Regions from separate parts of the Duganella sp. 3397 genome, predicted to be linked through region 2. Evidence: predicted binding sites of a transcription regulator. Region 2 holds the regulator's gene; the other holds the start of a gene.
What was found. Region 2 encodes NrdR, which represses ribonucleotide reductase genes. Its sites were predicted from a motif close to CACNANATNTNGTG; they were not measured.
Positions count from the first base shown of each region.

Region 1: the regulator NrdR is predicted to act here: its motif matches at 2,742-2,755, upstream of J2X54_RS14245 (ribonucleoside-diphosphate reductase subunit alpha).

Region 1 is NZ_JAVDVB010000004.1:327,908-332,327, reverse strand. Features, by position in the region: gene J2X54_RS14245 (ribonucleoside-diphosphate reductase subunit alpha) at 1-2,523, opposite strand, end outside; gene ampD (1,6-anhydro-N-acetylmuramyl-L-alanine amidase AmpD) at 2,846-3,457, opposite strand; gene J2X54_RS14235 (sigma-54 dependent transcriptional regulator) at 3,454-4,420, opposite strand, start outside.
Region 2 is NZ_JAVDVB010000003.1:804,532-808,951, reverse strand. Features, by position in the region: gene J2X54_RS12335 (SDR family oxidoreductase) at 1-387, opposite strand, end outside; ZMP/ZTP riboswitch at 623-746, shown strand; gene glyA (serine hydroxymethyltransferase) at 842-2,089, shown strand; gene nrdR (transcriptional regulator NrdR) at 2,147-2,617, shown strand; gene J2X54_RS12320 (hypothetical protein) at 2,634-3,347, opposite strand; gene pilV (type IV pilus modification protein PilV) at 3,549-4,124, shown strand; gene J2X54_RS12310 (PilW family protein) at 4,208-4,420, shown strand, end outside.

The DNA of each region.
Region 1 (4,420 bases), on a different contig from region 2:
CGGGATGCGGTCGATCTTGGTCAGCGAACCGTCGAAGTATTTCAGGTCGGCGATCATGACTTCGTCCCACAGCTCGCGGGCCTTCAGGTCACGCACGAGGTACCCGTTGATCTCGGTGAACTCGCCCGACAGGTTGGACTTCACGTACAGGTTCTGGAAGGTCGGCTCGATGCAGGCCGACACGCCGATGATGTTCGAGATGGTGGCGGTCGGGGCGATCGCCACGCAGTTCGAGTTGCGCATGCCGAACTTGGCGATGCGCTGGCGCACCGGGGTCCAGTCCATGGCCGCCGACAGGTCCTGCTCGAGGTAACCGCCGCGCTCTTCGGCCAGCAGCTTGATCGAGTCTTGCGGCAGGATGCCACGGTCCCACAGCGAACCTTTGTACGACGCGTAGTGGCCGCGCTCTTCGGCCAGCTCGGTCGAGGCCAGGTAGGCGTAGTAGCACACCGCTTCCATCGAGGTATCGGCGAAAGTGACGCACTCCTGCGAGGCGAACGGCACACGCATCATGTGCAGGCAGTCCTGGAAGCCCATCACGCCCAGGCCCACCGGACGGTGGCGCATATTGGCGTTGCGGGCCTTATCGACGGCGTAGTAGTTGATATCGATGACGTTGTCGAGCATGCGCATCGCGGTGCGGATGGTCTTTTGCAGCTTGACATGATCGAGCTTGCCTTCTTTCATGTGCGCCGGCAGGTTGACCGAGCCGAGGTTGCAGACGGCGATTTCGTCCGGACCGGTGTTCAGGGTGATCTCGGTGCACAGGTTGGAGCTGTGGACCATGCCCACGTGCGACTGTGGCGAACGGATGTTGCATGGGTCCTTGAAGGTGATCCATGGGTGGCCGGTTTCGAACAGCATCGACAGCATCTTGCGCCACAGGTCGAGCGCGGCGATTTTCTTGAACACGCGGATTTCGCCGGCGGCAGCTTTGGCTTCGTAAGCGACGTACGCTTTTTCGAAGGCCTTGCCGACCAGGTCGTGCAGGTCCGGAGTGTCCGATGGCGAGAACAGGGTCCAGTCGCCCTTTTCCATCACGCGCTTCATGAACAGGTCGGGAATCCAGTTGGCCGTGTTCATGTCGTGGGTGCGGCGGCGGTCGTCGCCGGTGTTCTTGCGCAGGTCGAGGAATTCTTCGATGTCCATGTGCCAAGTTTCCAGGTAGGCGCAGACCGCGCCCTTGCGCTTGCCGCCCTGGTTGACCGCCACGGCGGTGTCGTTGACCACTTTGAGGAACGGCACCACGCCTTGCGACTTGCCGTTGGTGCCCTTGATGTGGGCGCCCAGGGCGCGCACTGGCGTCCAGTCGTTACCGAGGCCGCCGGCAAACTTGGCCAGCAGCGCGTTTTCCTTGATGGCGTCGTAGATGCCTTCGAGGTCGTCCGACACGGTGGTCAGGTAGCACGACGACAGCTGCGAGCGCAGCGTGCCCGAGTTGAACAGGGTTGGCGTGGACGACATGAAGTCGAACGACGACAGCAGCTGGTAGAACTCGATGGCGCGCGCTTCACGGTCTTGTTCGTTGAGCGACAGGCCCATGGCCACGCGCATGTAGAACGCCTGCGGCATTTCGATGCGCACGTCGCGCACGTGCAGGAAGTAGCGGTCGTACAGGGTTTGCAGGCCGATGTAACCGAATTGCAGGTCGCGGTCGGCGACCAGCGCCTTGGCCAGGCGCTCCAGGTCGAACTCGGCCAGCTTGGCGTCGAGCAGTTCGTTCTTGATGCCGTTGGCGATGTATTGCGGGAAGTACGTGATGTACTCGGCGGCAGCGGCGCCTTGCGCGACTTCCTTGCCGAAGACTTCCTTGCGAATCGTGTGCAGCAGGATGCGGGCCGTCACTTGCGAGTAGGCCGGGTCTTTTTCCATCAGCGCGCGCGCTGCCAGGATGGCCGACTTGTGCAGTTCTTCGACCGGCACGCCGTCGTACAGGTTTTTCAGGGTTTCGGCGACGATGGCGTCGGCATCGACGTGCTTTTCCAGGCCGATGCAGGCGGCGTTGATCAGGCTCGTGACGCGGCTCATTTCCAGCGGCTTGCGTTCGCCGTTTTCCAGCACGTGGATTTGCGGCGCGGTGATGGCGGCGGCGCCACCTTGGGCTTCCTTGGCCAGGCGGCGCTCTTCCATGTGCTTGGCGCGGTACAGCACGTAGGCGCGGGCCACGTCATGCTCGCCCGAGCGCATCAGCGCCAGTTCCACCTGGTCTTGCACGTCTTCGATGTGGAAGGTGCCGCCCGAAGGCTGGCGGCGCACCAGGGCCGAGACCACGCTGGCGGTGAGCTGCTCTACCAATTCGCGGATGCGGGCCGAGGCGGCGCCCTGGCCACCGTTCACGGCCAAAAAGGCCTTGGTCACGGCGATCGCGATTTTCGACGGTTCAAACGCGACGACCGCGCCGTTACGGCGGATGATGCGGTAGTCACCGAGGTCGCTGGCGGCCGTGGACGGGCTGCTGGCGGCGCTCGCAGCGGCTGCTGGGACCAGCGCTGGATTGAAGGTGGTGTCTTGAGTAGATTGCATTAAAGCTCCCCGGTAACAGCGTGCAGCCGATGCTGCGCGATGTATGTTGTAAATAAAAATGGCAAAAATAAAGCATGCAGCCGGGCGAACCAGGCTGGCCGTTGGTGCTCAATGTGTTGCTGAATGTATTACTGAATGTATTACTGAATATAGGGCTGATCAGATGTTGCCCTGGCCCCGAGCCGTACAATTAGGTGAAGAACCAGTGCCTTGAGAACTACTACATCTAGTGGCAAAGCGAATTCCATGCACTGATTGTAGTAGCCGCCAAGTACCCATGCAAGGGTATTTTTTGGCGGTTAAGGCAATTTTTCGATTGACTTTACGGAAGCCCTTTCACCACGCGCAATCCGGGGTTAGCGGGTACTAACGATTCACATGATTCACTATATTTTTGCCAATCAAAAAACGCGCCGGGGTCGGTTTTACGGCCCGGCGCGACGTGTTCGTGCCCTTGTACATCGGTCACCGGGTAGCGCGCCAGCAAGGCCGCAGTCAGGTCCCCCAGCGCCGCGTACTGCGCCGCCTCGAACGGCGTATGGTCGTTGCCTTCGAGCTCGATGCCGATCGAAAAATCGTTGCATTTTGCCCGCCCCCGGAACTGCGAGAAGCCGGCATGCCAGGCCCGGGCGCCGGCCGGGGCGTACTGCACCACGCGGCCGTCGCGCCGGATAAAGAAGTGGCTCGACACCCGCACCCCGCGCAGGTCGGCCAGCGAGGGGTCAACATTATAATCGAGGCGGCCGGTAAACAGGTCCGACACCTGCGGACCGCCGAAGCGCCCGCCGGGCAGACCGATGTTGTGGATGACCAGCAGGGAGATGTCGTCGGGGTCGGGCCGCGCGTCGATGAACGGGCTGTCATAGCGCGCGGCCGCCGGCCACCAGCCGTCGGCGTCGATGGCAGCTACCGCTACTGCTACTGCTTGCTTCATGCTTCAGGTTCCTGGATATTGAGTTTTTGCATTTGATAGCGCAACTGGCGGAAGCTGATGCCCAGCAGTTGCGCGGCCTGGGTGCGGTTGAACTGCGTCTGCGCCAGTGCCCGCACGATGATATCGCGCTCGATGGCGCTCAGGTAGTCGGGCAGGTTGGCCGGCAAGGCGCCGGGCGCTGGCGATGAGGATGACGCAGCGGCAGCAGACGACGGCGCGGCCGGCGCCGCATCATCGCTTGCCGCTCCGCTCAGGCCAGATTTGAGCCCCAGGTCGGCCACTTCGATCACGCCGTCATTGGCAAATGCCAGCGCCCGTTCGAGAATGTTTTCCAGCTCGCGCACATTGCCGGGAAAGCGGTAGCCGGCCAGCGCTTCGAGCACGCCCGGCGCCAGCGCCGCCTTGTGCTGGCCACCGAGGCGCTCCAGGATGGCGTCGGTCAGCGCCGGCAAATCGCCCTGGCGTTCGCGCAGCGACGGCACCGCCAGCTCGATCACGTTGAGGCGGTAGAACAGGTCCTGGCGAAACGCGCCCTGCTCCACGCAGCGCGCCAGGTTTTTATGGGTGGCGCTGATCAGGCGCACATCGACCGGCTCTTCCGACGTGGCGCCGATCTTGCGCACGCGCCGCTCCTGGATCGCCCGCAGCAATTTCACCTGCATCGCCAGCGGCAAATCGGCCACCTCGTCGAGCAGCAGGGTGCCGCCGCTGGCGGCCTGGAAAAAGCCGTCGCGGTCATCGGCGGCGCCCGTGAAAGCTCCTTTGCGATAGCCGAAAAACTCGGCTTCCATCAGCGCCTCGGGGATCGCGCCGCAGTTCACCGCGATGAAGGGCTGGCCGGCGCGCGGACTGCGGGCGTGGATTTCGCGCGCGGCCAATTCCTTGCCGCTGCCCGATTCGCCGTGGATGGCGATCGGCGCCATCGACCGCGCCAGCCGGGCGATCTGCGCACGCAGCGCCACC
Region 2 (4,420 bases):
GACGGTGCCGCTGCCGCGCTTGACCATGTCGGGCAGGATGGCGCGGGTCATGGCGACCAGGCCGCTGACGTTGGTGGCGATCATGGTGTCCCAGTCTTCCAGCGACGACTCGTGGGCAGGGGTCGTGCCCAGGGCCAGTCCGGCGTTATTGATCAGCACGTCGATCTGGCGCCAGGCTTCGGGCAGACCAGCGAGCACGGAGGTGATCGAAGTTCGGTCGGTTACGTCGAGCACGACCGGCAGGGCGGCGTCGCCCAATTCGGCAGCCAGTGCCTGCAGGCGGTCGGCGCGGCGGCCGGCAATCAGCACTTGGTGGCCGTTTTGCACGAAGATGCGCGCCATGGCAGCGCCGAAGCCGGCAGAGGCGCCAGTGATGAAGACGATCATGGTGATTCCTTGGGTGAGTGGGAGGGTGGCAAAATTGTAGCTGAAATGATCAAAGTGGCTTGGTGTACAGCGAAAAGCTGCCGCAGCCATCGAGCGGACGATCCGTCATCCTCGCGAACGCGGGGATCCATAGGCCGGTGGTACCGCCAACTCAGCATGGGTCCCCGCGTTCGCGAGGACGACGCGCCCACAAATTTGCTCAAATCTGGCGCATAAATTACAATCCCGGTTCCATTACGTCTCACGTAACTGGCGAAAAGCTGCGATCAGCCCCAAAATGGTGCGCTGTTTTAGCGGCGAAAGATGGGCATCCATCGGGAAACGTGAGATTTCAACAGCCGTTCGCCTGGGCAGCCCATCGATGGAATGCACGAAAGAGGCTGCCTGTCCGCTTTGGCTTCCCTCATTCGATCCAGCCTGCCAGCAATAACGTTACTCATTATTGGAGTTTTTCATGTTCGCAAAAGATCACACCCTCGCCAACGTTGACCCGGAACTGTTCAGCGCCATCCAGAACGAAAACACCCGCCAGCACGACCACATCGAACTGATCGCTTCCGAGAACTACACCTCGCCAGCCGTCATGGAAGCGCAAGGCTCGCAGCTGACCAATAAATATGCCGAAGGCTATCCAGGCAAGCGCTACTACGGTGGCTGCGAATACGTGGACGTCGTCGAGCAACTGGCGATCGACCGCGTCAAGCAGCTGTTCGGCGCGGAAGCGGCCAACGTGCAGCCCAACTCCGGTTCGCAGGCGAACCAGGGCGTGTTCTTTGCCGTCCTCAAACCGGGCGACACCATCATGGGCATGTCGCTGGCCGAAGGCGGCCACCTGACCCACGGCATGCCACTCAATATGTCCGGCAAATGGTTCAACGTGGTGTCGTACGGCCTGACCGCCGAAGAGGACATCGACTACGAGGCGATGGAAGCGCTGGCCAAGGAACACAAGCCAAAGCTGATCATCGCCGGCGCCTCGGCGTTCTCGAAAAAGATCGACTTCGAGCGTTTTGCAGCCGTTGCCAAGGCAGTGGGCGCTTACTTCATGGTCGACATGGCCCACTACGCCGGCCTGATCGCCGCCGGCCTGTACCCGAACCCGGTGCCGCATGCCGACTTCGTCACCTCGACCACGCACAAATCGCTGCGCGGTCCGCGCGGCGGCATCATCCTGATGAAGGCCGAGCACGAGAAAATCATCAACTCGGCCATCTTCCCGGGCATCCAGGGTGGTCCGCTGATGCACGTGATTGCCGGCAAGGCCGTCGCCTTCAAGGAAGCGCTGACGCCTGAATTCAAGGCCTATCAGCAACAAGTGGTGATCAACGCCGACGTGCTGGCCAAGACCCTGATCAAGCGCGGCCTGCGTATCGTTTCCGGCGGTACCGAGTCGCACGTGATGCTGGTGGACCTGCGTCCGAAGAACCTGACCGGCAAGGAAGCCGAAGCGATCCTGGGCACCGCCCACATCACCACCAACAAGAACGGCATCCCGAACGACCCGCAAAAGCCGTTCGTGACGTCCGGCATTCGCCTCGGTTCGCCAGCGATGACCACCCGTGGTTTCAAGGAAGCCGAAGCGGAAGAAGTGGGCAACCTGATCGCCGACGTGCTGGACAATCCGCACGACGCCGCCACCATCGAGCGCGTCAAAGCTGCTGTTAAAGTGTTGGCCGACAAGTACCCGGTCTACGCCAAGTAATTCCCTGGCGCGCCGGCGGATACCCCCGGCGCGCCGTTACACCATTCAGTGGCTCATATGAAATGTCCGTTTTGCCAGCATGACGATACCCAGGTTCTCGATACGCGTGTATCGGAGGAGGGGGACGCCATTCGCCGTCGCCGTCGCTGCACGAAATGTGATAAACGATTTACCACGTACGAGCGCATCGAGCTGGTGATGCCGGCCGTGGTCAAGAAGAACGGCAGCCGTACCGAATACTCGTCGGACAAGTTGCGCGGCAGCCTGTCGCTGGCCTTGCGCAAGCGCCCCGTGGCGGCGCCTGCCGTCGATGCGGCGGTCTCGTCCATCAAAGAAAAACTGCTCACCAGCGGCCTGCGCGAAGTCGACACCGGCTACATCGGCGAACTGGTCATGCAGGAATTGCAGCGCCTCGATACCGTGGCCTACATCCGCTTTGCGTCCGTCTATAAAAATTTCGAAGACCTGGCCGAGTTCCAGAATGCGATTGCCGAAGTGGGCGGGGAAAGCAAGCCGCGCAAGGACTGAGCGGACCCGGAGTCTCTCAGTCGCCGCCGCCGCCGCAACCGCCGCCGCCGCAACCCCCACCGCTGTCGCTGTCACCGCTGCTGTCCCCGATGCGGTCGCTGCCGTTGCCGGCCCCGCTGGTGCCGCCAGAATCGCTGCCGCCCAGGTGGGCGCCGCAATAGGTATCGCCTCCGCCAGCACCGCCTTGCCCGCCCTTGCGCGCGACGCTGTCGCAGTCGGGCACGTACACGAAGCCGTTCGGGATCGCCAGTTTGCTGTCGAGCGCAAACAGCAGCGGCAGCCGTGACGGATTGCGTGGATCGATATTTTCCTCGGCGCACGCGAGACGCCAGCTGCGCCGGATGCCGTCGTTGCCCCGATGACGCTGGTCGAGCGCGATGGCCGGGGTATGATGCAGCAGGCCGCCAAAAGCCTTGTGGCAAAACTTCTCGTAAGCGCGGGTGTACAGGATGAATTCGTGCCACAAGTCGTCCACGACCTGCGACGGCATCGAAACAAATTGCCCGCGCCCTTTGAGATGCACCAGGAAGAACTGGCGCAAGCCCTGCGCCACCAGGTGGCAATCTTTCGGTGTCAGCTGCGGATGGTGCACGCGCAGCGCCTCGAACAAGCCATCGGGCAGTAAAAAAGTACGGATGTGGGCCTCGCGCCGGGTGCGTCGCTGGCGTTGCCAGACCGTGCCGGCACCACACGCCAGGCAAGTGATGGCGACGATAAGGAGAAAGCTCATGCATGGCTCCCGTGAAGTGATGGCGCATGATTGCTTAAAAGTTAATCGAATGCAAGCGACTCGCATGGAATTGTCGTGTTCGCCAGCTGTTGTCAACCGGCCCGCCACCAGCGCACGCTTGATCCATCGCAGATCTCAGCTATAAACCACTGCTAACGTCGAATACTGTCCCGTTAGTGGAGGTGTGCGATGCACGCGCGCATGAAATTGTGGTCGGTTGGTGGCTTTACCTTGCTCGAGGTGCTGATTGCCGTCTTCGTGCTGGCGGTGGGCATCGTCGGTGGCGTGTCGATGCAGCTGGCGGCCATGCGCGCGCGGCACCAGAGCAGCTTGCTGGCGCAGGCGTCCATGCTGGCGACCGGCGCGGCCGAGCGACTGCGTGCCAACCCGTCGCAGCTGCAACTGCCCGATGGCGCCAATCCCTATCTCTCCCTCGACTACGACGTGCTCGACCATCCACCGCCAGCGCCGCCGGCCGTGCTGTGCTATGCCGACACCTGCGATGCAACCCAGCTGGCGCGGTTCGATCTCTACGAAATCAAGATCGCGCTGCGAGCTAACCTGCCCAGCGGCCGGGTGGTGATCTGCCGCGATGCCGGCCTGTGGAGTGGCGGCACCTTGCTGTGGCCTTGCAGCGGCGGGAGTTCTGCACCGCTGGTGATCAAGGTGGGCTGGCGCGGCAAGCACGCCGACGGCACGCCGCAAGTCGATAGCGCCGGCCAGCCTGTACCCGGCGTGGCGCTGCCGGTCGGAGCACTGCCGGTCGGAGCACTGTGATGAAGCCCGTGCGCCAGCAGGGCCGGTATCGAAGCACGGTCACGAAGCCCGCGCGCCGGCAGGGCCGGTATGGCAGCACGTGCATGAGCCGCATCCGCCAGCAGGGCTGGAGCCTGGTCGAGTTGCTGGTTGCTGCCGGCCTGGGCTTGATGTTGACGTTGTTGGCCGGCAGCCTGCTGCTGGCATCGGCCAGCAATTATCGCCACCACGCAGAAAGCGCCTGGCTCGACGATGGCGGCCGCTACGCGCTGGACATCATGGCGCAGGCCATTCGCCAGGGCGCCTACGTCAACTGG